2 regions of the Peptoniphilus sp. HMSC062D09 genome follow, and region 2 is predicted to be linked to the other one. Evidence: riboswitches for the same ligand, from Rfam matches in the RefSeq annotation. Region 2 holds a riboswitch; the other holds the start of a gene.
The links. A riboswitch is a leader RNA that binds a small molecule or an ion and turns the genes downstream of it on or off. The one in region 2 is predicted to bind thiamine pyrophosphate.

Region 1: it holds a riboswitch for thiamine pyrophosphate, as region 2 does, so the genes downstream of both, HMPREF2801_RS03460 (thiamine-binding protein) here and thiC (phosphomethylpyrimidine synthase ThiC) in region 2, are expected to answer to the same signal.

What each region holds. Positions count from the first base shown of each region.
Region 1 is NZ_KV804704.1:4,055-20,139, reverse strand. Features, by position in the region: gene HMPREF2801_RS03535 (transglycosylase domain-containing protein) at 1-1,106, shown strand, start outside; gene HMPREF2801_RS09290 (hypothetical protein) at 1,115-1,291, shown strand; gene HMPREF2801_RS03530 (macro domain-containing protein) at 1,352-1,864, opposite strand; gene HMPREF2801_RS03525 (Na+/H+ antiporter NhaC family protein) at 2,003-3,508, opposite strand; gene HMPREF2801_RS03520 (beta/alpha barrel domain-containing protein) at 3,519-4,241, opposite strand; gene HMPREF2801_RS03515 (restriction endonuclease) at 4,384-5,286, shown strand; gene HMPREF2801_RS03510 (DUF1294 domain-containing protein) at 5,310-5,552, opposite strand; gene HMPREF2801_RS03505 (hypothetical protein) at 5,623-6,105, opposite strand; gene HMPREF2801_RS03500 (putative hydro-lyase) at 6,238-7,035, opposite strand; gene HMPREF2801_RS03495 (5-oxoprolinase subunit C family protein) at 7,032-7,976, opposite strand; gene pxpB (5-oxoprolinase subunit PxpB) at 7,969-8,715, opposite strand; gene HMPREF2801_RS03485 (NRAMP family divalent metal transporter) at 8,730-9,935, opposite strand; partial or broken gene HMPREF2801_RS03480 (LamB/YcsF family protein) at 9,946-10,718, opposite strand; gene HMPREF2801_RS03475 (ABC transporter ATP-binding protein) at 10,865-11,617, opposite strand; gene HMPREF2801_RS03470 (ABC transporter substrate-binding protein) at 11,614-12,636, opposite strand; gene HMPREF2801_RS03465 (ABC transporter permease) at 12,633-13,394, opposite strand; gene HMPREF2801_RS03460 (thiamine-binding protein) at 13,366-13,665, opposite strand; TPP riboswitch at 13,720-13,816, opposite strand; gene HMPREF2801_RS03455 (nitroreductase family protein) at 13,895-14,470, opposite strand; gene HMPREF2801_RS03450 (ABC transporter ATP-binding protein) at 14,525-16,085, opposite strand, start outside.
Region 2 is NZ_KV804682.1:1,651-17,735, reverse strand. Features, by position in the region: gene HMPREF2801_RS00195 (MutS-related protein) at 1-592, shown strand, start outside; gene HMPREF2801_RS08975 (S-layer homology domain-containing protein) at 661-3,786, opposite strand; gene HMPREF2801_RS00185 (histidine phosphatase family protein) at 4,010-4,615, shown strand; gene HMPREF2801_RS00180 (FAD-dependent oxidoreductase) at 4,625-5,557, shown strand; gene HMPREF2801_RS00175 (thioredoxin domain-containing protein) at 5,557-7,338, shown strand; gene HMPREF2801_RS00170 (HAD family hydrolase) at 7,400-8,029, opposite strand; gene HMPREF2801_RS00165 (DNA polymerase IV) at 8,107-9,165, shown strand; gene HMPREF2801_RS00160 (PaaI family thioesterase) at 9,152-9,577, shown strand; gene HMPREF2801_RS00155 (YwaF family protein) at 9,654-10,358, shown strand; gene HMPREF2801_RS00150 (formate/nitrite transporter family protein) at 10,421-11,176, opposite strand; gene nhaC (Na+/H+ antiporter NhaC) at 11,230-12,654, opposite strand; gene HMPREF2801_RS00140 (adenine phosphoribosyltransferase) at 12,769-13,278, shown strand; TPP riboswitch at 13,388-13,485, shown strand; gene thiC (phosphomethylpyrimidine synthase ThiC) at 13,511-14,812, shown strand; TPP riboswitch at 14,865-14,969, shown strand; gene thiW (energy coupling factor transporter S component ThiW) at 14,993-15,508, shown strand; gene thiD (bifunctional hydroxymethylpyrimidine kinase/phosphomethylpyrimidine kinase) at 15,498-16,085, shown strand, end outside.

The DNA of each region.
Region 1 (16,085 bases), on a different contig from region 2:
ATTCCTTTAAGGGTCTCATGACTCTTCGCCTTGCCATGGAAAATTCTTCCAATGTCATTGCAGCTGAAGTCCTAAAGGAAATTGGAAAGGACAAGGCCATAGATGTCCTCAAAAAATTTGAAATAATAAGAGAAGATGGCGATGATTATTTTATAGACCACAGGGACAACAAAAAGAAAAATGACGAAAACTTGGAGTCTCTTGCCCTTGGCAATATGCAAGTTGGCATAAGTCTTTCTCAATTATCAAAGATGTATCAGACAATTTCCAATGACGGAGTCTACAAGGAAGAAACGGCAATTTTAAAAATTGAAGACCCAAGTGGAAATATAATTATTGACAACTCCAACAAGAAGAAAAAACTTTTTGACGAAAAGACTTCTCACCTTTTAAAGGATGTATTTATTTCCAATAGTGATAGGGGCAACGCAAGGGGAGCCCACATTGGCAAGTCAGAAACTGGCGCTTACCTGGGACAAAACAAGGTCAATTCAGATTATTTTGTCAATGGATTTAACAAGAGCCACACAATTTCCCTTTGGCTAGGAGCAGACTCGCCAAAAATTTCTCTTGCATCAGATAAGTCATCTGCAATCGATTTATTTAACACAATGACAAAAAATTTGAGCAAGGCTGAAAATTTTGACGAAGACCCATCCTATATTGTCACGAGAAAAATTTCGTCAAAGAGCGGCAAGCTTGCCACAAAGATGAGCGATTACGCAGGCGCATCTTACAGTGAAAAATATATTTCTGGCACTGAGCCAAGTGAGCAAGACGACTTGTTTAAAAAATATTTAATTTGCAAGGACTCCAATAAACTTGCAACGCAGTTTTGCCCATCAGAGTCAGTCCTATACACAGTTCGCTTCGAGAGAAAAGAAAAGTATGACGCCAAGGACCACTACGGAATTTATCCTGACGACTATATGACTCTTCCAAAGGAACACTGCGATGTTCACACTAGAGAATGGTATAATGAATTTGGCGAGGAAGAAAATAATTCACCAAAAAAAGATAAAGCAAAAAAATCATCAAAACAAGAAAAATCAAAAAAATCTTCAGATAAGATAAAGACAAGTAAAACAAGTAAGAAGAAAAAATAGGAGGAAATATGAAAAAATTAAAGAGCCTAATTAAACTTATTGCCTTTATAAAACTTATAAAGCCAAAAAGAAGAAGGAGAAGAATAAAACTAAGACCCCTCTTAAATCCAAAGAGGGCAGGCAAGGTTGCCTACCACGCTGGCAAAATAAGAATGAGAAATGAAATAAAAAGATTGTTATACTAAAAAAAGGATCTGCTCTGCAGGTCCTTTTCTCATTTCATTCTAAAAAATTTTCATGAAATTTTATCTTTCAATCCATTCTTTGTTTTTCTTTTTCAAAACTTTTACTACATTGTCATTAAGGACAGATATTGTCACATCAAGGTCCTTATCCCTTATAAAGTCTCTTATTGTGTAGACTGCCACTTCTGCTGCTTCATCAAGGGGATAGCCATAGATACCTGATGATAGGAGTGGAAATACCACGCTCTTTAAATTATTTTCCACTGCTAAGGAAAGGGCAGACCTATAGGCTGCTTCTAAGGTTTCTCTTTCTCCTTTATTGCCATCAAAATAAATTGGTCCAACTGAATGAATTATGTATTTTGATTTTAAATTATAACCCTTTGTAATAACAGATTCGCCAGGATTTATTGGTGCAAGTTTATTACATTCTTCTTCTAAGCCTTTGTCACTGGCTTCTTTAAAAATTTGTCCGCAGACTCCGCCGCCTCTTTTTAATTCAGCGTTTGCTGCATTCACTATTGCGTCAACTTCGTAATCTAAAATATTTTTCTTTTCAATTTGAAAGCTCATAATGCACCCCTTACTTTCTTCTTTAAAATATATACCACTTTGCAAATTTTTTAAATAGTTAAAGGCAAATTTTTGACAAAAATTATATCTTTGTAAAATTTTATAAAAAAAGACTAACTAAAAAGTTAGCCTTAAAAATTAATTTTCATTTTTTAAATATTTATTTATTGTCATTCTCTTTAGGACAAAGACAATTGCTGCAAGAATTACTATTCCAATTGGAAGTGTAAGTCCAGGCCTTCCTATTATGCCTGATATTAAGAAGGCAAGAGCTGAGGCACAGCCTACGCTAATTGCATAGGGAAGCTGACTGGACACATGGGCTATGTGGTCACAACCTGCTCCTGCTGATGACAAAATTGTTGTGTCAGAAATTGGTGAGCAGTGATCTCCAAATACTGAGCCAGAAAAAATTGCTGCAAGGACAACTGTCAAGAAGTGCATGTGGTCTGTGTGCATTAGGATTGGCACCATTATTGGAATTAATATACCAAAAGTTCCCCAAGCTGTTCCTGTTGAGAAGGACAAAAATGCTCCAACCACAAAAATTATTGCTGGTAAAAGCCACATTGGCATTGTTGAGTTAGAAATTAGTGATGCAATGTAGGATCCTGTGTTTAAAAATTCGTCACTTGTTATGCCACCAATAGTCCATGCAAGGGAAAGAATTACTATGGCAGATACCATTGTCTTCATTCCTTCTACGATTCCCTTCATAAATTCTTCAAACTTTAATAGTTTTCTAGGAATATATAATACAAAGGAAATGACAATTGCAAAGAAGGCTCCTATTACTAGGGACAAGTTTACATTTGCATCGCCAAAGGCAGCTGCTGCTCCCACTCCATCAGAGAAAAATCCTCCAGTCTTTAGCATCATCATTACTGTGACAAAAATTAATACTACAATTGGCACTACAAGATCATAAACTCTTCCATTCTTTGAATATTCATAGCCCACATCTTCTTTTTCAATTATTCTTGATGTGTCATTTAATTCATACTTTTCCATTACTCCCATTTCTACATCTGTTGTTGAAAAATATAGGATTAAAAGAAGAGTAAGTATAGGGTAGACATTCATGGGTATTGTTGAAAGAAAGACGCTCATTGGGTTTTTTACTCCAGTATCTCCTATTACTGCAACTACAGATGCTGCCCAAGATGAAACTGGTGCAAGAATACATACAGGCGCTGCAGTGGAGTCAATTATGTGGGCAAGTTTTGCCCTTGATACTTTGTTTTCGTCAATAATTGGCTTCATAACTGCGCCGACTGTTAGGCAGTTGAAGTAGTCATCAATGAAGATTAAAATTCCAAGAAAAGCTGTGGCAAGCTTAGCCATTTTTTTGCTCTTGATCTTTTTGCTTGCCCACTTTCCATAGGCAAAGGATCCTCCTGCCATGTTCATTACCATTACTAGAGAGCCAAGCATAGTCAAAAAGACTAGCATTAGGGCATTATCCCCTAGCTTAGTTCCCATTAAATCAAAAACTGTTTCCAAGGCGGCAATAATATTTCCGCCAGTGTAGATAAGTCCTCCAGATAAAATTCCAATTAATAGTGAAGTTATTACTTCTTTAGTTATTAGTGCCAAGGCAATGGCAACTATTGGAGGAACTATTGATAAAATTCCAAATTCCATTTCTTCTCCTTTATTTCTCCTTTTCTTTCATGTTAAATCTATAATTATCCATAACTTCTGAAAAAATTTCGGAGCTTGACTGTGGTGTATAAGTGATGGCATTTGCACCTGCTTCTATTGTCTCAAGTATATGCTCATCTGTGTGACCACCTGTTGCGATAATTGGAAATTCATTTCCTACTATCTTTCTTGTATATTTTACTAGTTCTGCTGTATTTTTGCCACCGGCAATATTTAAAACTCTTGCTCCTGCATTTACCTTGCCCTTTATGTCATCATACTTCGTTATTACTGTTGCAATAACTGCTATGTCTAGGGTCTTTGAAATTAGTTCAATGTTTTCATTTGACATTGGTGCATTTACTACAACGCCTGCTGCTCCAAGTAGTTCTGCTTGTAGCCCAATGTTTACTGACCTTAATCCTGATGTGGTTCCACCACCAATTCCAACAAAAACAGGAACTGATGCAACTTCAATTATTGCTGATATTATTTTTAGTTGTGGCGTAAAGGGATAGACGGACATAATTGCCTGTGCATTGTTGTTGACAATAACGGGAATATCGTTGGTAAACATGAGAGATTTTATTCTCTTGCCCATAAAGTTTATTCCACTTGCCCTATATGTCACTTCAGGTACAGACACTTGTCTTCTTCTAAGTTCAGTCTCTATACTTGGAACAAATTTCTTTTTCTTTTCTATATTTTCAAAATTATTTTCAAAATTTTCCATTTGTCCTCCATATCGATAAAATTTTCAATTATTTTTATTTAATAAAATTTTAACTAAAATGTCAATTCAAATTATATCACATTATAAAAATAATGAATCTATGATATACTTTTTTTATAATTAAAATGAAAGAAGGATGACAATGCTTCCTAATTTAAAAAGATTTGGATTTGAATTTGAAGAGTGCGAGAGTAGAGTTTCTTATTCAATTCATCACGAAAATAAACCTATTAAATTAACAGAAGAGATGACAAAAACTTTGGAGTACCTCCTTTGGTATGTTCCCAACATAAATTCAATTCAGTCTCCACAAAATGAACTTACTTCTTCTATTAGTTTTGAAAATTTTGTCTTTGGCATACTAAAATCCTATATGAATTTAGAAAATAAGGATGTTGCCTTCTTAGATTACATAGATAGGGACATTGTAAAATTTTATGAAAAGAAAATTTGTCCTCATTCACAAAAAATAATTCTCACCAAGGGCGACAATGAATCAAAAACTGACTCCCTCCTTCGCCACATAAGAAATTCCCTTGCTCATGGACACTTTACAATAGTCCAGGGCATGTTAATTGGTTTCGACTATAAAACTGCAGGAGAAGGCAGAGAAGTTTGCACAGGGATTTTTAAAATTTTCCCACAAAATCTCTTGCGAGGACTTTCAAGTCTCGATAAAGAAATAACAGCAGAAAAACTTGCACAAATATCCCTTGAGAGGACAGGCTACAGCGTTGAGAGATTTAAAAATTCAAGAGATGAGGCTTCCTTTGACTTTTATGTTAAAAAAGGCAAGAAGAGATATGCACTTGAAATAAAAAAATACAATAATATTGAAGTTTTGCCAGAATCTGAAGTAAAATCTTTGGTTAATAAATTTTCTGGTTTGTACCAAGGCATAACTCCAGTCTTATTCATTAACACTTCTTTCTTGAAAAAGGAAACTAAGGAAAAATTAAAAAGAGAAAATGTAATAATTTTAGACATAAAAAATATTTTAAAAATGTTAGACAATAGAGATATTTTAGCTGAAATTGACCATTAAAATAGGATGCAAGTTTTGCATCCTTAATTTTTTATTAAATAAATTGTAAGAGCCATGCCAATGAGGTTGGCAAGATAAAATTTCTTCTCGCGAGTCTTGTGATGGAAAATTTCCATTCCAAGAAAGCCTCCTAATCCTGCAAAGATTGAAAGTGTCAAAAGAGTTTTTTCGCTAATCCTCCACAAATCGTGCTTAGCCTTGTACTTGTCAATGCCGTAAAGAATAAAATTTATGAGATTTAAAATTATTATATATTTATTTTCCATGCCATCATCCTTTTATAAAATATCTAAGAATAATATATCATAAAAGACGTCCCTAAAAAAAATTAATCAATTATTTCATCATCTCATAGTGGACAGCACCAGTTTCAAATTTTTCATTTTTTAATTTTTCATTAACTTCATTAAATGCTTCTTCACTTTTTCTCAAGTCTTCAATCTTTTTGTCATACTTAATAGTCAAAATTTCATTTGCAAAATCTTTATCAATGCCAGAAAAGTCAAGGTCTTCTCCATTGTAATTCACTTCATCGATATCAGTTAAAACTAAAAGATTAACTCCATTTATAAAAAGTTCTTTTGTATTCTCATCTCTACTAGAATTTGGAGTCTTTTCCAGATTGATTTCAAGGCTCTTGTCTTTAAGCTCAAGATCGCCCAATTTATTTTCCTTCCACTCAAGTTTATTTATTATTTTTTCCACTCCCTTTTCATCTGAAGTGTCTGTCTTCATAGAGTAGAGAGATTTGTTGCCACAAGCTGATAAAAATAAAAATGTAATTAGAAAAATAATAGATATTTTAAATAATTTTTTCATAAAACCACTCCTCATTTATTACTTTATCTAATTATATAACAAAATAGTTTTTTAATACACAAAAAATCTGCCAAGTTTTGATGTGTACACATCATTTCCCTGACAGATTTTTAAAATTTGTATTAAAAGTTTTTAGAATACTGATACATAAGAATCTTTCTTATCTAAGATAAGCATGTGACCAGGCGCATGAGTGATCATAATTTCTGGTTTAGATGCCATGGCAACTGCTTGAGGTGTTACGCCACAAGCCCAAAATACTGGCACTTCCCCTTCTTTTATTTCACTTCTTTCGCCAAAGTCTGGCTTGTCAATGTCCTTGATTCCTATAACTGATGGGTCTCCAATGTGAATTGGCGCTCCGTGAGTTGCTGGGAATCTTGCTGTAACTGTTGTTGCTCTTACAATGTCCTTGTAAGGGATTGGTCTCATTGATACAACTGTGTTGCCGTGGAAGATTCCTGCTGGCTCTGTAGCAATATTTGTAATATACATTGGCACATTGTGTTCATCTTCAATATGTCTTACAGGTACATCTGCTTCAAGCATTGCCTTTTCAAAGGAGAAGGAACAGCCAATTACAAAGGTAACAAAATCATCTTGCCATACATCTTTTAAGTCCTTAACTTCTTCTACAAATTCGCCATTTTTATAAATTCTATACCTTGGCACATCAGTCCTAATGTCGGCACCATCAGCCATAATTTTTGTAAGAGGACTTCCTTCGTCTAATACTTCAAGTATTGGACATGGCTTTGGATTTCTTTGTGCAAAAAGTAAAAAGTCATAGGCATATTTTTTTGGAAGGATAGCAAGGTTAGCTTGCAAATATCCTTCACTCATACCTGAAGTTGGAAGATCAACTTCGCCCTTTCTTATGAGTTCTCTAACATCTCTTGGATGCATTTTTGCAAGTTCACTTAATTTCATATTATGGACTCCTTCTTTATATCATCAAATTTATTTTTATAATCAACAGTTAACTTTTGAGCTTCTTCAATAGTAACTTTTTGGAAAAGAACCTTGTCCAAGAAAGTCATTTGTGCAAGCTTGTGAAGGTCTGGCGTAATTACATTGCCAATTTTTGTATAACCTCCAGTAGTTTGTCTGTCTGCTAAAAGAACAATAGGTTGACCATTTGCTGGCACTTGGATTGAACCAAAGTTAGTTCCATCAGAAATAATATCTGCTGTTTCCTTGTGTTCAATTTCTGTTCCTCTTAGTCTTATTCCCATTCTGTCAAAGTCTTTAGTAACTTGGTATCCACCTGATCTAAATAAGTCGTGAATTCCCTTTTCTGTGAAATAATCATCTTGAGGTCCAAGGACAACTCTTAAAATATTGCAGTGTGAAAACTTTGGAAGATACTTTTCAGGAATCTTTCTCATAGTTTTTTCCTTTGACTTAATAATATTAAGCTCGTCCTTAGGTTTTAAGGCTCTACCATTAATTCCGCCCATTTTTGTCTTGATGTGAGTTGACTTTGAGCCGTTTACTACAGGCACATCAATGGAACCACCAAAGGCCAAATAAGACCTTATACCTTCATCAACTTTTCCAAATTGAAGAGTGTCCCCTGCTTTAACCTTTATAGTTTCAAACATTGGAACAGCTTGTCCATTAATCTTTGGAGCCATATCAGAACCTGTTATTGCAATTGTTAGTTCTTCGTTAAATTTTAAAGTTGGTCCAAAGTAAGTCATTTCAAGTACAGCTTCGTCAAGTTTATTTCCTACTAAAATATTTGCAAGTCTAAAGTTGTAATCATCCATGGCACCTGATGTAGGAATACCTAATTCTTGATAGCCATATCTACCAGAATCTTGGATTGTTGTAAGAATTCCACCATTTATTACATCGATACTACTCATGAAGATCACCTCTCTTAACTTTCTTTATGGAAACTTTGTAAGTGTCATTTTCCACTTCTTTTTCTATTTTGTCATATTCTTCTTTATTAATTGAGACATATCTAATGTAGTCACCTGCTTGAATAAATACTGGTGGCTCCTTAGTATCATCGAAAAGTTTAAGTGGAGTTCTTCCAATTAGTTGCCATCCTCCAGGTGATTCAAGTGGATACATTCCAGTTTGACTTCCTGCAATGCCAACAGAACCTGGCTCAATTTTTAGCCTTGGGCTCTTTAGTCTTGGAGTGGCAATCCTTGGGTCAAGTCCTCCAAGATAAGTGAATCCTGGGATAAAGCCCATCATATAAACTAAATAATCTGTGCCAGAGTGGATTTTTATTACTTCATCAACGCTTAGGTTTGCGTTTTCTGCAACAAAATCAATGTCTGGACCATATTCTTTTCCATAAAGAGTTGGAATTTCAATAAGTCTAACCTCGTCACTTTCATTAGCCTTGTCAGACTTGCTAAGTCCCTTTAGGGTTTCAACCATTTCGCCATAAGAAATTTTTACAGGATCGTAATTGATTAAAATAGACCTGTAAGTTGGCAAAATGTCTAAAATTCCGTCAATATTTTTCTTTTTTAAATTTTCAACAACTGCGGCAATCTTTGCATTGATTTCCTTTTCGATTGTATCGCCAAATTCCATGACAATAGCAGAATCACCAGCTGTTAGAAATTTTATTTTATCATACATTTTATTCTCCTAAATTATCCAAATAGTTTTCCAACATTTCCTATTACAGTTTTAACTCCCATGAAAGCAGTAACTGCAACTACTATCCAACCTAAGATGTAAAGAAGATTAGGGTGAACATAATCTCCAACGATTTTCTTGTTCTTAGAAGCAAGTAGGATTACTGCAAGAGTTATAGGAAGAATGAAACCATTTAATGTTCCAACTACTATTAATAGAGTTTGAGGTTGTCCAATAAAGATAAACATAATAGTTGAAATAACTATAAAAGCAATTGTAACCATATTTTCGTGGTCAGCAACGAATTTAAATAGTGTCTTTAGGAAGGATACTGAAGTGTAAGCTGCACCTACTACTGAAGTGAAGGCTGCTGCTGCAAATACAATACCAAAAATCTTATATCCAATTACGCCAGAAGCTGCTAGGAATGAAGAAGCTGCTATGTTGTCAGGATCAATTTGTGCATTTGTCATCTTTGTAACGCCTAGAATTGCTAGGAATAGTAAAACTCTAACGATTAGTGCAACACCAATACCAAGTGATGCTGATTTTGTTACTTGAGAAAGATTTTCTTCGCCAGTGATTCCTGCATCAATAAGTCTGTGTCCACCTGAGAATATAATGTAACCACCAACAGTTCCACCAATTAGTGTAAGTGTTGGAGCAACTATACTATTAAATCCACCTGCAGGAGCTACTGCTGATTTTACAGCTTCGCCAACTGGTGGTTGTGTCTTAATTGCTACAAAGGCAATTAGGATGATCATCATGGCACCAAGAACTTGTGTAACTCTATCCATGATTGAAGATGCAGATTTAGATGAGAAAAGGATAATACCAATTACTCCACCAATAGCTGCACCGATTTTTACATCAACGCCAAAGATTACATTAAGTCCAAGTCCAGCACCGCCGACATTACCAATGTTAAATGCCAAGCCGCCAAGAGCAACCAAAAAGGCAATTACATATCCAAGGCCAGGTAGTACATTGTTTGCAATATCTTGACCTCTCATTTTAGAAACTGCAATAACTCTCCACACATTAAGTTGTGCTATGTATGAAAAGATTATTGAAATTAAAATTACTGCTGCAAAGTCTGCCCCAATATTTGTAGTAAAGGTAGCAGTTTGTGTCATAAATCCAGGTCCAATGGCAGATGTTGCCATTAGAAAGGCTGCTCCTAAAAGAACAGATAAATTATTTTTATTCTTTTCCATATTTTTCTCCTTATTTTAAGAAACTAGACAAAGGTTTAATTTCAATGCCTTCTGCCTTTAGTCCTTCTCTAATATTTTTTACAAATTCAAGAGCTTCAGGGTTGTCACCGTGAACGCAAATTGAATCAGCAACAATGTCAATTTCCTTGCCATCTGCAGTTGTAACCTTATTTTCTTTAATCATCTTTACAACTCTTGGAATAGCATCTTTAGGATCCTTAACGAAGGCACCTGGAAGTGATCTATTTACTAGAGTTCCATCTTCGTTGTATCCTCTGTCAGCAAAAACTTCTTGAGCAACTCTTAGTCCTCTTCTCTTGCCTTCTTTGGCAATGTAAGATCCACTAAGTACCATTAAGATTAAGTCTCTATCGTATTCTTCAACTGCATCTAAAACTGCATTAGCAAGTTTTTCGTCGTTACAAGCAGTGTTGTAAAATGCTCCGTGAAGTTTCATGTGTTGTAATTTCTTTCCGTGAGCCTTTGCAAAAGCAGCAAGTGCTCCAACTTGATAAAGCATGTAAGCTCTAGCTTCTTCTGGTTTGATATCCATTTTTCTTCTGCCAAATCCCATTAGGTCTGGATAGCCTGGGTGAGCACCAATTTCTACGCCATTATCTGCAGCTGCCTTACAAGTTGCATCCATTATTAGTGGATCGCCAGCGTGATAACCGCAAGCGCAGTTGATGCTAGTTACATACTTAACTATTTCAGCATCCATGCCCATTTATAGGCGCCAAAGGATTCACCAATGTCGCTGTTTAAATCTACAAAATATTGCATAATTTTCCCCCTTTTTCTAAATAAACAATTGCAATAACTTAACTTTATTATAATAAAAATTTCTATAATATGCAAACATTATCAAAGGGGTTTTAAAATGATTGTGATAATATTTTTATTTAAAAAAACGAGGTCAATGCCTCGTTTCAAATAAGTTTATCAAGTTTTTCAATAATGTATTTTTTGTATTCAATAAATTTTTTGTCTTCGAAAAAATTTTCTTGAAAATCTTCTTTTATTTCGATTTCATCAATTATAGTTCCTGGGTTCTTCCCCATGATGTATATTCTATCTGAAATCTTAACTGCCTCTTCAATGTCGTGGGTTATAAAAATCGTAGAAATTTTCATCTCGTTAATAATATTTTTATACCACTTGTGAATGGAAGCCTTAGTTATGGCATCAAGGGCAGAAAAGGGCTCATCAAGTAGTGCAACTTCATTGGAAAAGACATAGGTCCTAAGAAGGGCTGCCCTTTGCGCCATGCCGCCAGAAAGCTGTGAAGGATACTTATCCTCTGTCCCTTCAAGACCAAAGTCTTTAAAGTAGCCGCGAACTTTTTCTCGGGCAATTTTTTTCTTGTCGCCACGAAGAACTAGGGGAAGAGAAACATTGTCGATGATTGTCATGTAGGGAAGGAGGAGGTCCTTTTGCAGCATATAGGAAATTTTACCTGCCAGGCCAGTTACATCTTCTCCCTTTAGAAAAACTCTACCCCTATCTGGTTTTAAAAGACCAGCTATTATGTTAAATAGCGTAGTCTTTCCAGAGCCAGATACTCCAACAAGGGAAACTAACTCTCCCTTATTTAATTTAATGTTTATGTCTTTTAAGACAAGCTTGTCGCCAAAGGACTTGTCAACATCCTCTACTCTTAAAATTTCTAATTTTTCACTCATTTTAATTTTTCAGGATTTACAAAATCATTAGTGAAGCCAAAATCCTTAGGAATTTCCTTGTCAATTAATTTGTTTTCCCATAGCCAAGCGTAGAAATTATTCCATCTATCTGCATTTATTTCACCAAAATAATTTGCATCGTCTTTGTACTTGTCAGCTATATATTCCATTGCCTTTACTGTGTAGTCTTTGTCAAGTTCTGGATTTAATTTAACAAGAATTTCTGCTGCTTCCTTTGGATTTTCTGCTGCATATTCATAGCCCTTAGAAAAAGCACGCATAAATCTCTTTGCCACATCTTCCTTATTCTTTAAGAAGTCGTTATTGGCAATTAAAATTGGTGTGTAGTAGTCAAAAATTGGGTTGATGTCTTTAAAAGCAAAATAATTAATTGGCAGGTTTTCCATTTCAGCTCTAACGCCATCAACTGGATAGAAGATCCAAACTGAGTCAATGTCCTTTCCTTGGATTGCTGCAATATTATTTGTAACATCGCCAGGAACTAAGTTGACTTTAGAGAAATCTCCGCCGTCATCTTCTACAACTTGCTTTAAAATTGCTTGTTCAATTGGAAGTCCCCAAGTTGAGTGCTTGTGTCCTTCCATGTCCTTTGGTCTTTCAATATTTTTGTCCTTGGCAGAAAAAATACCTGATGTGTTGTGGTTTATTATTGCAGCAACAGCTGTTACTGGAAGTGGTTCATCACTTGCAAAGGCTGGTGCAATTGTATCTTGGAAGGATACTCCAAAGTCAGCCTTGCCTGATGCAACAAGTGCTTCAGCTCCATTTGCTGGTGGTTGGTTTACTTCAACTTCAATGCCTTCATCTGCAAAAAATCCCTTGTCCATTGCCACATAAAGTCCTGCGTGGTTTACATTGGGATCCCAATCAAGTAAAAAGCTAACTTTTTCTGTTGGGACATCCTTCTTTTCTTCAACTTTTTTATTTTCAGTTTTGCCACAAGCTGTAAGCATAAGGCCTGCCAATAATAAAACTGATAATTTTTTTAAATTTTTCATTTTTCCTCCGTCCACGGCATCATCTTTTTTTGTAAGAAGCTAACTAACTTCATCAAAATAAGAGAAATTGCCGAAATTAAAAATATAACTGCAAACATCTTGTCAAAGGAGTAATTTTTTTGAACTCTAATCATATATACTCCAAGTCCCTTATAACCACCGAGCCACTCAGCTATTACTGCACCTACAACGGAATAGGAAACTGCAATTTTAAAGGCTGAGAAAAAATTCCCCAGGCTCTCAGGCAGTTTAATGTACCTATAAATTTCTGCCTTGCCAGCACCCATGGCCTTTAATAATTTTACCTTATCTTGGTCCACCTCTTTAAAGGCCTCAAGAAGCGACACTGCAACTGGAAAAAAAGTGACAATTACAATAAGGGCAATCTTTGGCGCAATTCCATAGCCCATCCATAGAACCAGTAGGGGTGCAATGGCAACTGTTGGCACAGTTTGTGTCAAAACTAAAATTGGATAAAGTGCAGAGTAAATAATATCTGACAAATCCATTAGTAGGGCAGCAATAAAGCCAAGGCTGACGCCAACAAATAGGCCCAAAAAAGCCTCTGTAAGTGTTGTGCCAAGGTGTGACGAAATTGTAGAAAAATCTGTCACAAAGGCCTTTATAACATCAAAGGGCTTGGGCAGTAAATAGGGCCCCACTATTCCCCTTGTGGTTACAAAATGCCAAATAGCTACAATGATTATTATCAAAGAAGCTGCTGAGATATTATCCTTGATACTTGCCGGTTTTTTCATCTATAGTCAAAATCCCCTTTTCAGAATAAAAAGTCTTGGAATAACAAGCAACTTGTTCTGAAATTTCTCCTGCCATCTTGACGCAGTTTTTTAGAATTTCAAAGGCTTTGTCAAAGTCATCTAATTCTATAACTGTTTCAAAGGGCGTAACAACATAATTTACCTTTTCACTTTTAATATATTCAATTACCTTGTCTACAACTTCAACAACAGATTCTGTTGTGCCTTCTTTAGTTGTAGGAAGGATTTGTATAGCTACTGAAATCTTCATAATAACCTCCTCCAATAAATTTACAAAATAAATTTTTGCATAAAAAAAGTCTCCACAGGGAGACAAACTTTTCCCAAGACAGCATTACCTGTCCTGGTCCAAAGGGTTTAAGGATAACCTAATCTCAGCAAAAGCTCCCCTGATACTTTTATTATAGTCATTAGAATTTTTTATTACAAGGTCAAGTAAAAGAAAAAAGTAGACTCTCGCCTACTTTTTATGCTTATCTTTATTCAATTACTCTTAAAATTTCATGGATTGGCTTTTTGTCCTTTTCTTCTGGTTCTTCCTGGATTTTGCCAAAAGGCATCTCTGCTATAAGTTCCCAGGAGTCAGGAATTTCATAAAGTTCCTTTACCCAAGAGTCAATGACAGGATTGTAGTGTTGGTTGCTTGCACCAATCTCCTCATCTCTTAGAGCCTGCCAAATATTTAGCTGGACCATGGCAGCTGAATGATGACCCCAAGTTTCAAAATGTTCTTTGTAGGAAGGTATGTCTTTTTCCTGAGCCTTAATTTCATCTTTGTCAATAAAAATTAGGGCAGTTCCCTTGGCGTGATAAAAGCCATGGAATTTTTCTTCCTTAATTTTATTGTCAAAAGTTTCATTTACCCTCTTCCAAAAGTCCTTGGACTTGTCGTCAAAAAGCAAGAGGACTCTAGTAGTTTGTGAATTCATGTGTGAAGGAGTAATGTTTAGAACATCTTCAATTAAATATTTTATCTCTTCATTGGATAAATCCACATCTTCTGACAAATTGTAGTAAGACCTTCTCTTTTTAATAATTTCTATATATTCTTGCATAATACACCTCGCTAAATTCAATACTTATAAAGATGATACCCGAAAACAGTTAAATTATTCTAACCTGCCGCCCTTGGTATAGAGGTTGTAATAGTATCCCCTCTTTTCCATTAGCTCTTGGTGACTTCCTCTCTCCACAATGCCATCTCTTGTCATTACAAGGATTAAGTCTGCATTTTGTACTGTTGTAAGTCTGTGGGCTATGGTAATAGTGGTCCTACCCTTTGAAAGCTTTTCTATGGAATCTTGAACTACAATTTCACTTTTGTTGTCAAGGGCAGAAGTTGCTTCGTCTAAAATTAAAATTGGCGGATTTTTTAAGAAGACTCGGGCAATGGAAATTCTCTGTTTTTGTCCTCCAGATAATTTTACACCTCTCTCGCCAACATAGGTGTCAAAGCCATTAGGTAGGCTCTTAATAAATTCATAGGCACCGGCAAGCTTTGCAGCCTCAATAATTTCTCTGTCACTGGCAGTACTTTTGCCATAGCCAATATTGTCCTTTACTGTGCCAGAAAATAAATAGACATCCTGTTGCACTATGCCGATGTTTTCTCTCAAGGACTTTATTTTTATGTCCCTGACATCAATGCCATCAACTGTGACAGACCCAGCATCCACATCGTAAAACCTTGGAATGAGATTGCAAATAGTGGTCTTGCCTGCACCACTTGGACCTACTATGGCAAGCTTCTCGCCTGGCGTTATGTCCACAGAAAAATTATTTAAGACCTTGCCCTCGCCCTTGCCATAGGAAAAATCTACATTCTTAAAGTAAATCTCTCCCCTGACATTTTTTATCTCAAGGGCATCTTCCTTGTCCTTTATGTCAGGCTCTATAGCCATAATTTCTGCAAATCTTTCAATGCCCGTCATTCCCTTTTGGAACTGTTCAGTAAATTCAATGATTCGTCTCACAGTTGCAAGAAGGGACTGGATAAACATTACATAGACAATTAAATCTTCTGGACCAATTTCTCCCTTCATGAGGAAGTAGCCTCCACTTGCAATTAAAATCAAATACATGAGTCCATCGAAGATCCTGTTAATTGTGTTAAAGCCCGCCATGGACCTGTAGTATCTCTTTTTAATTCCAAGAAATTTGTTGTTCTCCTCAGTGAATTTTTCCCTTTCCACATCTTCATTGGCAAAGGACTTTACAACCTTTATGCCAAGAAGGGAGTCTTCAATGGAAGAATTTAGGTGACCAATGTGGACCCTTTGATCCTTTTGTGCCCTTCGCATTTTATTTCTGTAGTGACCAGAAAAATAAATCATCAGTGGAATCATAAGATAAATAAGAAGTGTCATCTTTACATTTATCTTGAGAAGAATAATTAGTGAGATGAGAATTTTTATGGCGCCAATAAAATATTCTTCGGGACAGTGGTGGGCAAACTCCGTTATGTCAAAGAGGTCGTTGGTAATCCTTGACATGATGACGCCAACCTTGGTCTCATTGTAAAAGGTATCAGATAGACCTTGTAGGTGGGCGTAGAGGTCTCTTCTCATGTCCGTCTCAATCTTCGCACCCATTATGTGACCAATGCTGGTCATAAAATATTGGGCAATGACCTCTATTGTCTTAATCACTAAGTAAATTAGTGAAAGCCTT
Region 2 (16,085 bases):
GGACCCAGTGGCAAATGATTTAGATTTAGAAAAATCCATGATCCTTACAGGTTCAAATGCATCAGGCAAGTCAACTTATCTTAGGACAATTGGCATCAACGCAGTCTTTGCCCTATCCTTTGGAATTTTCTTTGGCGAAAAATTTGAAATAAAGCCCATGAAATTAAGATCAGCTATTGACATATCTGACTCAATAATGGAAAACCTATCCTATTTTATGGCAGAGTCCAAGGCAATTGGAGAGATGATAGAAGATGGTGAAGAAAAAATAATTTTGCTTGACGAAATATTTAGGGGGACAAACACCATTGACAGAATTGCAGCAGCCACGGCGACCCTAAAATATTTGGCAAGAAATAACCATGTAGTGGCGGCAACCCACGACATTGAGCTTACAATTTTGTTAAAGGACCTCTACAAAAATATGCACTTTGAAGAGAAAATAGAAGAGGGCGACATAAAATTTGACTACTTATTAAAGGAAGGGCCAGCCACAAGCCGTAACGCCATTGCAATATTAGACAACTTAAATTACCCAAGAGAAATAATAAGTGAAGCAAGAGCCCTTTCAAGGGACCTAGAAGAAAGATAAAAAAACCGAGATGATGTTTACAATACATTTGTAAAATTCATCTCGGTTTTATTTAATCTAAAATTTTATTATTTAATAATACTTATCCAGTTTTCAAGAAGACTTTCTGCTCTTTCATATTGATGAGTGTGAGAGGCTTCAATTATTTCGTAATAAGCCCAGTGGCTCTTGTCTAAGTCCTTGTAAAGTCTAAGGTCAGCCATTACTTTAGCAAGGCCATCTTCATTTACCTTTCTGTCGAAAAGACTATTTAAAATTCTAGCAGTTTCTGCTCTTGTAATTGCATTGTCTGGTCTAAAGCTTCCGTCAGGATAACCAGCAATTCTCTTATTTCCAAAACTTTGATTTATTGCTGCTTCATACTTGTGTCCAGCAATGTCAGGGAAATTTGCCTTGGCATTATTTTTCTTGTCAAGGTGAGAAATTAACTGTGCAAGTTCTGCTCTTGTAATTTTTTCATCAGGTCTAAAAGCTTGACCCTTCTTTTCTTCTAAAATATTATTTTTGTAAGCAGCGTTGATGAAAGGTGCGTACCAAGCATTAGCCTTTACATCCTTAAAGATTTCTTCGCCTTCAGTTAAAGGATAAGCCTTTAGTCTTACAAGCATTGTTACAGCTTCAGCTCTAGTTACATTGCCATCAGCTCTTACAGTATTGTCAGGATAGCCGCTGATGTATTCAATGTGACTTTCAATTACCCTTTCTGTAACTTTTTTTACAGAGTCAGCTTGCGCAAAGACAGGTATAGTGTCAACATATTCGTGAATTTTTAATTCAGGGCTAGGTTCAGGTTTAGGTTCTGGCTTTGGTTCGGGTTTAGGTTCAGGCTTTGGTTCAGGTTGAGGTTCTGGACTTGGAGTTTTTTCCTGCCAAATTGCATAGAGAACTTGGTTGCTGGAAATTTTCATTTCTTCCCCAGCTTTATATGCATTGCCCTTTCCATCAGCTTGAGTGTTCCATTCCTTAAACTCAAATCCGTCCTTAGTAAGACCTGTTTCCTTTATTGTCTTTACTTTGTGATTGGCTGGTAGAATTTCATCATTTTCAGAAGTCAATTCTTCGCCATAAATTTTTTCTGCGGGACTTCCACCATTAGAATCATAAATAACTGTAACTAAAGGATTTACATAGTAAACATCATAGTTGTTTAAAAGGCTGTCAACTTTTTCGTAAGTCTTCATATCAGCTTTTATAGCACGAAGTTTTCCCATTAGAGAAGTTGTTTCAAATTTAAGGTCAGGGAAATCTTTGTAGTTAGTAGGTGGATTAAAGTATCCGTCACTTGCAAAGTTTTTGTCGAAAATAACATCATCTGCAATAGTTAAATTTTTATATTTTTCTTTTTCTGCAGGGTTTGCTTGTGAGAATAGTTCAGTGACAATTGCACCACCTCTTTTTGCAGAGTTTCCTACAAATTTAGAGCCTGCTATATTTACTATTCCCTCATCAGTAATATAAATTGCACCGCCATACTCAGACGCTTTATTGTTTGTAAACTCACAGCCCTTTAAGTTTACTGTATCTTCTCCCACAACAATTGCGCCACCATCTTTAGAAGCAACATTGTTTTCAAATTTGTCATTTTCTATAGTCAATTCTTTGCCTGACATGACACTTTCAACCATAAGAGTTGCGTAAGCCGTTGTCTTGCCATCTTTCATTCCATTGTTTTTATAGATATTATTTTTTATGGAAGGTGCTGAATCTTTTACGTGAAAAGCAGAAGAAAAACCTTCAGCAAAGTTTTCTTCAAAGGTGTTACCTTCTATAATTCCTTCCACTCCTGTTATATGCAAAGCACCGCCATCTTGCGCCCTATTTTTAATAAATGTATTACTTTTTATGGAAACATTCTTGCTATCATTTACAAAAAGCGCTCCGCCTTGTTTTACAGTGTTTTCATTTGTTGCACTGTTGTTTTTAAAGGTACAATTTTCTATTGCTGCATCATTTGCATCATTTGCATCATAAACATAAATTGCACCGCCATTACCGGAAACATTTCCGTCAAAAGTCGCATTTTTCACACTTACTTTATTTTTAGCAACTATAGCGCCGCCCCATTTGCCAGTACTTTTATTATTTTCAAAAGATCCACCATTTACTGTTAATTCAGAATTACTTGCAATTGATGAAATTGCTCCACCATTTGATGCTTCATTATCTTTAAAAGTTCCATCATTAACAGTTAACTTACCGTAGTTAATAATGGCTCCGCCATATTCCCTTGATGTGTTTTCACTAAATACTACACCCTCATTTATAGTAAGCTCATTTGAATTATATATAGCTCCGCCAGACTTTGCCTCATTTTTATTAAAGCTTGCTCCTGTTATGCTAGCTATTGCATTTTGACCGAGTCGAATAGCTCCTCCGTTTGTTTTTGCTTTATTATTTTCAAAAACTCCATCAGTAATATTTAATTTTCCGTAAGATGCAATAACTCCGCCTTCTTTAGAAGAGTTATCATTAAATATACCTCCGGATATATTTATAGTTCCGTAAGAAGCTATAACTCCACCGTATCTTGCGCAAGAATTTCCTGTAAATGTACCTCCCTTGATATTTATGGTTGTATCTTTAGAATTATCACCAATAACTCCGCCAATATTTTTGCCTGTGTTGTTTCTTAAAGTAACGCCATCTTCAATATTAAGTGTTGATTTACCAATCAGATAAATAGCTGGACCATCTGCAGATGGAACATCAATAAAGTTTTGTACAACAGTACCATTTCCCAATGTAAGTTCACCATTATCTGAAATAGATGTAAGCTCTCCATCATTATTACCATCTAAAATGACATTTTCTACACGCATGTTGCAATTGGAACTAACATAAAAACATATTCTTGTACCATTTCTTTTCAATGTATACTTTTGTCCTGGCGCTGATCTAAAGAGTATATTAACATGGCTTCTGTCATTCATACCTTCATTTTCTGGCACCTCATAGTCTTTATTCATAGTGACTATATATTCATTAGATAAATCTTGTTGTTTACAAGCGCCAATGGCATCAAACAAAGTATCGTATTCGCCAACAGGCTCTTCTGTAGCATTAGGATTATTTGCTTCTCTCTTCGTTACAGTAAATGTTTTTGCTTCAGCATAAGTATTTTCTACTGATAAAAAAATTGCAGATGAAAATACTAAGGCAAAGGCAAAAATTATTGCAAATATTTTCTTTTTCATAAATTCCTCCTTTTAATAAATTATTTTAAGAAAATAAAAAATACCCTCTCAATCAATAATATTAGTAATAAAGACAAAATGCAAGGTGATTTCAAGTTTTTTGAGGAGTTTTTAACTAAAAGGATAAGCTTTTCTTACTTTAATTGTTTTTTCTTATAATATATAATATCAGTAGGAATGAAATTTTTTTATATAGATTGTGCATATAGATTGTGAGGGAAGTATGAGGATTTATTTTACTAGGCATGGGGAAACTGAGTGGAACAGGGCTGGCATTATTCAAGGGCAAGATGATTCGCCACTTACTGAAGAGGGAATAGAGATGGGGAAAATTCTTCACGAAAAATGTAAGGACATTCACTTTGATGAAGTTTATTCATCTGATCTTGGTCGAGCCTATGACACTGCAAAATTAATTTGTCCTGACAGAAATATTATAAAGACTTCTCTTCTTCGCGAAATAGATGTGGGCTATTGGTCTGGCAAAAATATTAAGGATGTGAAAGAAGACGATAAGTGGCTCCACAAACTTTATTTTGAAAAGCCTCACTCCTATAACAGAATTGATGGAGAAAGTCTCTATGACCTCAGAAGGCGAGTTGAGAAATTTTTTGAGTATGCTGTCTATCCTGAGCTTGACGAAAATATTTTGATTGTAACTCACGGTGTCACTATTGTTGCCATGTTTTCTATTATGGAAAATGTGCCTATGGAAAATTTTTGGATAAACAGGGTAAGGCGTAATGGCGAGTTCAATATTTGTGATTATCATGATGGCAAGTTTAAGATTATTAAAAAGGCTCCACAAAATCCTGTGGATTCTATTTGAGGTGATTAGATGAAAAAGTATGATTTGATTATTATTGGTGCAGGGGCAGCTGGTTTGAGTGCTGCCATTTATGCTGGCAGGTCTCTTCTAAATACTCTTGTCATAGAGAAGTTTTCCTTTGGCGGAAGGGTTAACGACACGCCAAAAATTATCAACTACCCTGGCTTTAAGGAGATTGCTGGAAGAGACCTCATAAATGAGTTTAGAAAGCAAGCTGAAAATTTTACTACTAATGAGTTTATTTATGGCACTGTCTCTAAAATCGAAAAAGTTGATGATGGCTTTAAGCTTACTACTGCTAGGCGAAAGGAATTTTATTCTAAGGCAATTATTATTGCTACGGGAACCTATGCCAAGATGATAAATGTGCCTGGCGAAACGGAATTTGCTGGTCGTGGTGTATCCTACTGCTCAACTTGTGATGCAGATTATTTTAAGGACAAGGACATACATATTTTAGGTTCAGGGGACCTTGCTTTAGAGGAGGCTGATTATCTCTCCAATTTTGCCAACTCCATTAACATGATTATTATTCACGACGAGGGAAATTTTGATGGAAATGAACTTGAAGTTGAGAGGATAAAAAAGAATCCAAAAGTTTCTTACACTTGGCACTCAAAACTTCAGGGAATTTATGGTGGCGAAAGAGTAAACAGTCTTGATATTTTAGATCTTTCTGACAATACTAAGACTAGGGTCACTTCTGATGGGATTTTTATCTTTGCAGGCATGAGTCCCAACTCCGACTTTGTAAAAGACCTTGTGGAAGTAGATAGTTTTGGCTTTATAAAAACTGACGACTGCATGAGGACATCTGTGGAAGGAATTTTTGCTGCAGGAGACATAAGAGAGAAGCCCCTTAGGCAAATTGTCACAGCGGCAAATGATGGGGCAGTGGCAACAGTTTATGCAGAAAAGTTTATTAGAAATAGAGGTGTATAATGAGAGTCTATCCAAGGGGAACTGTAATCTATAGCAGAGAAAAGGCATACAATGGCATAAATTTAATTTCAACTGCCAAGGACGGAGCTCTTATAATAAAAATGGACGGCACAGAGCTCAAAAGGTATTCTGTAAACCCAATGCCTGCCAAGATGCTGCCCAATAAAAATATTATGAGCATTTCTTCTTTTAGGTCATCAGATTTTGGTGTCAGTGACGGTATTAAACTCATTGAGTTTGACAAGGAGGGCAGGGTTCAATTTGACTTCGACAAGTTTAAGTTTACAGAGGACAGGGGCTACAGGCCAAAATGGATGGCTAGGGCTCACTCTGACTTTCAAAGGGAGGGCAACTCTCTTGGCTATTATTATCCTGGTGAAAAAATTGTTGAGGGGGGCAAAACTCTCCTACTCGTTCACGATGCCATTAAGGACAGCAGAATTTCTGATAAGACTTTGCTTGATGATGTGATTTTAGAAGTGGACGAAGAGGGAAATATTGTTTGGAAATTTTCCTTTAGCGAGCACTTTGACCAGCTGGGATTTTCTGAAGAGGCGAAAAATGTTCTCTACAGAAATCCAAACCTGAGAATGACAGAGAGACCTCTGGGCAATTATTTAGATGTTACATCAATTTCTACAATTGGAGAGAACAAGTGGTATGACCAAGGAGATCCCCGCTTTCATCCAGACAACATTTTATTTACGGCGAGAGCTGCAAATATTATTGGCATCATTGACAAAAAGAGGTCGCGCATTTGCTACAAGCTGGGACCAAATTTTTCTGACTTCAAAAAGGTTGACCCTGTAGTAGGCTCTGCCTTTGCAAGTATTATTCCCAAGGGCTTAACTGGCGAGGGCAATCTTTTAATTTTTGACAATGGGGGAAGATGTGGCTACGGTTCGCCAACTCTTACTTCTCCATCGGGACTATTGCCTTTTGTGAGAAATTATTCAAGAATTCTTGAAATAAATCCAGTGACTCTATCTCTTAACTGGTCAGTGGATCCAAGGGATTTTGGTTTTTCCATTCCCATGAATGGCTACAAATTTTATTCGCCCTATGGTGGAAACCTTCAAAGACTTCCCAATGGCAACACCCTAATAACTCTTGCCACAGAAGGTCTTGTCCTAGAGATTACCCACTCCAAGGAAATAGTTTGGCAGTGGACCTGCCCTTACAGGACGACGACGGAAAATCTTTTGAAGAACAATATGATCTACAGAGTTTACAGGTATCCTTACGATTATCTGGGCGTAGATGAAAGTGAAAATGAAATTGAAGAGATTGAAGATGCATCCTACTACAAGCTAAAGGGGGCAGGCAGCTTTAAGTCTGTGGAAGTTACTAATGTAAATAAAAGTTCACTTAATAACGACATTGACCCACTTTCACAAGAATCTGAATCTGTAAAAGACCTTGAAGAAAATAAAAAGGTAATTAAGAGAAATGAATCTGTAATAAAATATGTGACAGAAAATTATTTTGACGAAACAATAAAATCTCAAAAGGCAGCTCTTGTCATCTTTGGTGCAGAGAGATGTTCTCACTGCGAGCCACTTATGGAAGTTATGCAAGTTCTTCTTGAAGAAGAGTTTAAGGAAGTCTCCTGCTACTACATGGATCTTGACAAAAATAAGGACTTTGCAGAAAAATACGAAATCTTTCAATTGCCGCGAGTTTCCTTCTACAAGGAGGGCGAAAAAGTTTACGAGTTCATTGGAGAAAAATCCTATGACGAAATTGCTGAATTAATTGAAAAATATATTTTAGGAATTTAGAAGCTGAAAGAAATTTCTTGAATTAAAAGAACTGAGGGCGACCTCAGTTTATTTTTTTGAATTATTTATTTGTATGCCAAGATAAGTTTACATAGCCTCTCTTATTTATCTTCGAATTAATTAAAAACCTATTTTTTACCATGCGAAGCATATACTTGTCGTCCTTGTAGGAGTCAGAGTAGGCAAGGGAATTTTCGTAGTCGATTTCATAGCCATCTCTCTCTAAAATTTCCTGGATATTTTTTACCTTGACGTCCTTCTTATTGTTGCCGCGACATAATTTATAGTCCTCGTCTAAGTCTGTTCCAATAATATAATCAAAAGGAAACAACTCGCCAACATAAATTAAATAATTTGTGGCAGAGGCTGAGCAGAGGATTTTTATGGTGTCCTCATCATAGGAAGAAAATTCATCTTCAAATTCACTGAAGAAAAATTTTGGATAGAGATAGTTTGTCACAAAGTCCTGGAGGTCATCTTCCGTCAAATATTTTATGACAGAGACCATTTGGTTTTTCATGATTTCAAAATCAGAATTCAGCTTTGATTTTATGTAAGCCACAGCTAATTTCCAAAGATTTTTAAAAATATTTATTTTTTTATTTTTGTAGGCATATTTATAAAGCTCAACTATGGACTCACAATTCACCACAGTTTTGTCAAAATCGTAGAGCGCAACTGTTCTTTTCAAAATCTCACCTCTCTAGAATTATATCAAATTGTCTTCTTTATAAAAAGCTCTTGTGATATACTAAAGTCGTGATATTTATGGGAATTATTATACATGTTGATATAGACGCTTTTTACGCATCAGTAGAAGAGCTTGACGATAGGAGCTTAATAGGAAAACCTCTGGTCGTAGGTGGCAGGTCCAATCATGGAGTTGTCACTACGGCTAATTATATTGCCAGAAATTATGGCATCCACTCTGCAATGCCCATGTATATGGCGAAAAATCTCTGCGACCACCTGATCATAAAGCCCATGAGAAGGGAAAGGTACCTAGAAAAGTCTCGTGAAGTTTTTGATGTCTTAAAGAAATATACAAATAAAATCGAAAAAGTTTCCATTGATGAGTCCTATTTAGACCTGACGGGACTTGGCTACCATGAAAGTATTGTCTATGATTTGCAAAGAGATGTCTATGATAAAACTGGTCTAAGCGTAAGTGTTGGCCTCAGCTATAACAAATTTTTGGCTAAGCTTTCAAGCGACTGGAATAAGCCCAGGGGAGTTATGATTATTAGAGAGTCTGATATGCCAGAGATTTTATTTCCCCTGGACATAAGAAAGGTTCACGGTATTGGCAGTAAGTCTGAGAAAAAACTTAGAAATATTGGCATAAATAAGGTTGAGGACCTTTACAACCTGTCCTATGATTTTTTGACAAGTATGTTCAAAAAAAGTGGCGAAGAAATTTATTACAGGATTAGGGGTATTGACAGGAGAGAAGTGACACCAAATGCTGTGAGAAAAAGTCTTGGCACAGAGTCCACCTTTGAAGCCACAAAAAATAAGGATGAGCTGATAAATCACTTAAGGGATTTTGCCAGGGAAGTGTCAGAAGATTTAATCGTAAAGGAAATTTCTGGCTACACCTTGACTTTAAAGATGAAAAATGAAAATTTTAAGCTTAAGACCAGGTCTAGGACCTATGACGCAGCAATTTATGAGGAAGAAGATATTTTTAATAAGAGCCTGGAAATTTTTGATGAGGCCTATGAGGGCGAAAGGCTAAGGCTTATTGGTATAACTGTTTCCAATTTAGTTGACTTAAACATAAGACAACTTTCGTTTTTTAATAGGGGGAGAAATGGAGAAAATTAATTTAAAAAAAATATTTGAAGAAGATGAATATGTAAAGAGGGCTAATATAAAATTTGATAGCCTTCATGGCGACAATATGGTTTTAAAGATGATACCAGAGAGAAATCAATTGAATACCTATGGAATTTTACATGGGGCAGAAATTTTTGCCTTAATGGATACTGCGGCAGGACTTTTGTCAATTTCAAAGGGGAGGAAAGCTGTTACTCTGGATTCTAGTGTTAATTTCATAAAAAGCATAGGAGAGGGAGAAGAAATCTATTCAAACACAAGAATAGTTCACATGGGAAAGAAAACAGAGGTAATTGAAGTTGAGGCAAAGAGCAAAGACAAGATAATTGCACGAGCCAGTTTTACATTTTTTATAGTTAATGAGATAGAAGTCCTTGGATTAGAATTCTTAGAAAAATAATTTAAAAATCGAAAAAATTTTTTTGACTTTCTATGTTAAAATATTTGAAGAAAAAGATAAAGGATTTTAATTACAGATGAGAAATTTTTGGGATTTAGATTATGGCGAGGTTGGATTTAATTTTTACGGAACTTATCACTTTGCCTGCCTATTTATTATTTTTATTTTTGCGATTTTTTTATATAAGCCCTGGAAAAAGAATAAAAAATTTAGAAAAATTCTTGCCATCCTGCCCATTAGCCTGGAAATTATTAGGCTCCTAGCAGTTTTAATTGACGGCCATTATGATAGCTCATACCTGCCTTTTCATCTTTGCTTAATTGGAGCCCAGTTTATGGCAGTGGATGCCTTCTATGACAGCAAGATTATAAAGTCATGTCTTTACTATTTATTTATGCCAGCTGCAATTTTAAGTCTCTTTACGCCAGGTTGGGACCAGGTAAATAAATATTCCTATGTGGCAATAATTTCTTGGATAATCCACGGCATCAATGCCTTTTATCCAATCTATCTTGTGATTTCAAGGCAGTACCTGCCAAGGCTAAGAGACCTTATCTATCCAGTAATTTTTATTATTGTAACTCTTCCTATAATAAAAGTTTTAAACAAAAAGCTAGAGGCAAATTATTATTTTATAGAGGAGCCCTATGAGGGATCCGCCCTTGCTACTATAAAAAATGTCTTTCCTAATTATATAGTTGGACTTTTTATAGTGACAGTATTTGTCATGGTCCTTACATTTTTTATTTACAAGTTAATAGTAAGTTTGCGAAAAAAATAAGACGAGGATTTTATGTTTCCTCGTCTTTTTTATATTATGGGACTTTTGCAAGAGCCCCTCTTTTACTTATCTGAAGCTATAGTATTATAAGTTAGGGCAACTAGGTCGCCACCAATAATATTTCCAATAGTTACAGGTATTAAATTTTTAAGAATTAATGCAAAAGTAAAATCTGAATTTAACATTTTTGCCAAGGCAAAGCAAGTCATATTTGCAACACTATGCTCAAAGCCAAGGCTTACAAAGGCAAGTATGCACCAAAAAATTAAAATTAATTTTGCTGAATCAGAAATTTTTCTTGAGCAAATTAAAACTGCAAGGCAGACTAAAATGTTACACATAATTCCCTTGAAAAGCAGTGGAAGGAAGTCAAAGCTAGTCTTTCCAGTGGCAAGTTTTAATAGGGCTTCATTATATTCAGGGGAAACGCCAGTCATTTTAAATAAAAATGAAATTAAAACTGAGCCCAAAATATTTCCAAGGTAGGAAAAAATTAAAATCTTTAAAAGGGTTCCAGTGTCAATTTTTTTATTAAGTCTTCCCACTGTTGTCACTAGAACATTTCCTGTGAAGAGTTCTCCACCTGCAAAGACCACAAATGATAGGGCAAGGGAGAAGACAAAGCCGTTAATAAATTTTACGGCAGGGATTGGAAGTGGAGAAAAGATGCTAGCTGATAGAGTCATTATGAGCATCCCCATTCCAATAAAAAATCCTGCAAGTATGGAAGCAACCATGTACTTAAAAAGAGATCCTTCAAGTAAATTTTTCTTCGTATTTGCAGAATTTGTAAGTCCAATTATTATATCCTTATACATAATACACCTCTTTTTTTATTCCACTAAACATTATACCAAAAAGAGGTGGTTTTTCAATTGGTGAAAGCATCTTTATCTTTGTCTAAGATAAATTTTTTTGAATCAAAGGCAGTAACTATTATTTGCACAAGGGGCATGAGGAGATTAAAGAACAAAAATGGAAGATAGTGAACAGTGGAAACTCCAAGGACTGATGTCATATAAGCACCACAAGTGTTCCAAGGGACCATAGCTGATGTAACTGTTCCACCTGACTCAAGTGTAGAGGACAAAAGTTTTGGATCCAAATTCCTATCTCTATATTCATTTTTAAACATTCTGCCAGGTACAACTATGGAGATGTACTGCTCAGGCATAGTTGCATTTGTGAAAAAGCAAGTTAAAATTGTGGCAGTGACAAGACCAACAGTGGACTGCACCTTGCCAAGGAATTTTTTTACTATGGCTTCAAGTATTCCAGTCTCTTCTGCAATTCCACCAAACATCATGGCGATAATAGTAAGAGAAATGGAAGACATCATGTTGTTAAGTCCGCCAGTAGTTAAAAGTTTATCCACTGACTCAAGACCAGTTTCAGACACAAAACCATTTAAGGCACAAGATAAGATGTCGCCAAAAGTTACTTTTTGATAAAGAGGTCCCAAGATGGCAGCGGCAATTATGCCAAGGCTAATGCCAGGCACTGCAGGAACTTTTTTTGCGATAGAAAGTATTACAATAAGTGGCGCAAGCAAAAGAACTGGAGAAATATTAAAATTATTTTTTAAGCCTTCGGTAATCATAGTTACGCTAGACAAGTCTGCAGAGCTTCCCCTGTACTTTAGTGATAAAAATCCAAAGATGAGTAGGGTCAATACATAGGTAATAATTGTTGGCTTAACCATTGCCTTGATGTGAGTGAAGACATCAGTGCCTGCCATTGCCGGTGCAAGGTTTGTTGTATCAGAAAGTGGGCTCATCTTGTCGCCAAAGTAGGCACCAGATAAAACTGCCCCTGCTGTTATAGGTGCAGGTATGCCAAGGCCACTTGCTATGCCCATGAGGGCTATACCCATAGTGCCAGCAGTGCCCCAACTTGTACCCGTAGCAAGAGAAGTTATTGAAGTGATTAAAACTGTTGCTACAAGAAAAATTGATGGCTTTAAAATCATAAGTCCGTAGTAGATCATAGTTGGCACAACGCCAGCCAAAATCCAAACGCCAATTAAAACTCCAATGATGGCGAGAATTATTATGGACTGCATGGCTTGTGAAATTCCCTTTATCATGGAGTTCTCAATAAATTTCCAGGAGTAGCCAATTTTTAGGGCGACAAGAGAAGCTATTAAGACCCCGATAAGCATGGGTATGTGGGGACTTTCTTCGTACTTAATAATACTTATAAACATAATTACAACTAGAGAGAGGAAGGTAAAGAGAGCTTCACCAAAATTTGCCTTTCTTATTTCTCTGTCGTATTTTTTTATATTTTTATTCATTTAACACCTCGTGAATAAATAGAAAAATTTAACATATTATATCATTAAAAGAATGATAATAAAAGTTTTAGTTAGCTGATAAAGATGTTATACTATAAGGGAATGGAGGAAGTTATGGAATTAAAAGATACAATTCGCGCAATAAAAGATTATCCAAAGGAAGGAGTCATCTTTAGAGACATCACCACTCTCTTAAAGGACAAGGATGCCTTCCAAAAAGCTGTAGACCAAATGGCAGAAAAAATAGATGTTGATGTAGACAAGATAATTGGCATTGAAGCAAGGGGATTTATTTTTGCTTCAGCCCTTGCCTATAAACTCGACAAGGGTTTTGTGCCAGTGAGAAAACCAGGCAAGCTTCCTTGGGATAAGGAAAGAGAATCCTATGAGCTTGAATATGGAGAAGACTCAATAGAAATTCACAAGGACGCCATAGAGCCGGGAGAAAAAGTTGTAATAGTTGACGATCTTCTTGCCACTGGCGGCACAGCCAAGGCTTGTGTAAATCTTGTAAATCAACTTAAAGGAGAAGTGTCTTCGGCGATCTTTTTAATTGAACTAGAAGATTTAAAGGGAAGAGAAGTTTTAAGTGGCACAAGGGTAGAATCAATTATAAAATATTAAGAAATAAAAATTTATTATCTCTATTAAAGAGACTTAAAATATTTTATGAATTAGTATTATATTTTTTCTTGTTTTAAAAGATTTGATATTATAAAATCAATAAATGAATAAATAAACTTATGGGAGCAATTTGCTGAGAGGAGTTAAGACTCGACCATCTTACCTGCTAGGATAATGCCTTGGCAGGGAAAAGTAAGATTACTCCTATAATTTTATAGGAGGTTTTTTTTATATGAAATATGCTACTCAAATGGAAGCAGCGAAACATGGTTTTGTCACAGAAGAGATGAAAATTGTGGCAGAAAAGGAAAATGTATCTTGTGAGTATCTCATGGAGAAAATGGCTTGTGGAGAAATTGTCATTCCAAAAAACAAAAATCACAAATCAATTTCACCTGAAGGCATTGGCACGGGGCTTAGGACCAAGATAAATGTAAACTTAGGAATTTCCAAGGACTTAAATGACATTGACATGGAAATGAAAAAAGTTGACATGGCACTAAAAATGGGTGCAGAAGCCATAATGGATTTATCAAATTATGGCAAGACTCAAGAATTTAGGAAAAAATTAATTGAAAAATCTACAGCCATGATAGGCACAGTGCCCATGTATGATGCAGTAGGATTTTTGGACAAGGGACTTTCTTACATAAAGGCAAAGGAATTTTTAGATGTAGTTAGAAATCATGCCGAAAATGGAGTGGACTTTGTGACAATTCACGCAGGTATAAATAGGGCAAATGCTGAAATATTTATGAGGAATAGGCGTGTAAATGAAATTGTATCTCGTGGTGGCTCTCTACTCTTTGGTTGGATGATGATGAATGACGCAGAAAATCCCTTTTACCAATACTATGATGAGCTCTTAGATATTTGCAGAGAATATGATGTTACTCTTTCTCTTGGAGATTCTCTGAGACCTGGTGGCATTCATGATGCCACAGACCCTGCACAAATTTCAGAACTTATTACACTTGGTGAGCTTACAAAGAGAGCTTGGGAGAAGGATGTGCAAGTAATTATTGAAGGACCTGGTCATGTGCCAATTGGTGACATTGAAATGAATGTCAAACTTCAAAAGAAACTTTGCCACAAGGCACCTTTCTATGTCTTGGGACCTCTTGTTACAGATGTGGCACCTGGTTATGACCATATTACATCGGCAATTGGCGGTGCAATTGCAGCAGCTCATGGTGCAGATTTCTTGTGTTATGTAACGCCTGCTGAACATTTGAGACTGCCAAATGTAGAAGATGTTCGCGAAGGAATTGTAGCTTGCAAAATTGCAGCTCATGCAGGTGACATTAATAAATTAAAGGACGCAAGAAATTGGGATTTAGAAATGAGCAAGAGACGCCAAAAAATTGACTGGGAAGGAATGTTTGAGCTTGCTCTTGACAAGGTTAAGCCAAGAGAGTACAGAGATTCATCCATGCCTGAAGAAGAAAATACCTGCACAATGTGCGGCTCAATGTGCTCTGCAAAAAATATGAATTTAATACTTGAAGGCAAAGATATTAAAATAGAAGCTTAATCTAAGTGAACTAATATTAAAATTTAAATAAATTTAGTTCAGTGTAAAAATTTAATAAAAAAAGGGGAGCTTGTTGACAGGCTGAGAGGAAATTGTTAATTTCGACCGTTACCTGATTTGGATAATGCCAACGTAGGGAATAGTTTTAGTTTTTATGTCAGCACTCTCTAGGAGGTAAATATGAAATCTAATACTAAGAAGTTAACTGTGGCAGCTCTTTTTGTTGCCATAGGCGTTGTTTTTTCCTTTGTAAACTTTCCAGTGGGACTTTCAAAGTGTTATCCAATTCAGCACATGGTAAATGTACTTTCTGCAGTAATATTGGGTCCTATCTATTCAGTCCTTGTTGCCTTTTGCATTTCACTTATTAGAAATTTATCAGGCACAGGTTCTTTAATGGCCTTTCCTGGTTCAATGGTTGGTGCCTTTTTAGCAGGCATTTTATATTACAAGACAAGAAAGCTTTCTCTTGCCTTTTTGGGTGAAGTTTTTGGCACAGGAGTTATAGGTGCCCTATTAGCCTATCCAGTTGCCAAGTTTATACTTGGAAAGGAAATGGCATTTTTTGGACTAATTATTCCTTTTTCTGTAAGTACCCTTGGCGGTTCAATAATTGCAATAATAATTATTTTGAGCCTTAAAAAGACAGCTCTTAATGATTATCTTAATTTAGAGGGAAATAAACATGGAAATTAAAAAGATTTTAAGCATAGCTGGGTCTGACTCTAGCGGTGGCGCAGGTATCCAAGCCGACTTAAAAACCATAACTTCATATAAGTTTTATGGCATGACTGCCATTACAGCAATAACTGCACAAAATACTATGGGCGTTCAGGCTTCCTCACCTATAAGTGAGGAAATGCTTAAGAGTCAGCTTTTGTCAATTTGCCAAGATATTATGCCCGATGCTGTAAAAATTGGCATGGTGGCAAGTCCAGGACAAGTAGAAGTTATATCAGAAGTAGCTGAAAAATATTTTAAGGATCTGCCCATAGTTTTAGACCCAGTAATTACATCAACTAGCGGCTTTACCCTTGTGCCTGATGAGACACTTGAGAAGATGAAGGAAATTTTATTTCAAAAGGCAACTTTAATCACCCCAAATCTTATTGAAGCTGGAATTATTTACGGCAAAAAAATTGAAAGCCTTGAAGAGATGAAGGAGGCAGCAGAATTTTTATATAACAAATATAAAGTAGCCTTTCTAATAAAGGGAGGTCACCTAAAAGACTCAAAGGATGATGTGCTTTGTGGAAGAGAGGGACTCTTTGTA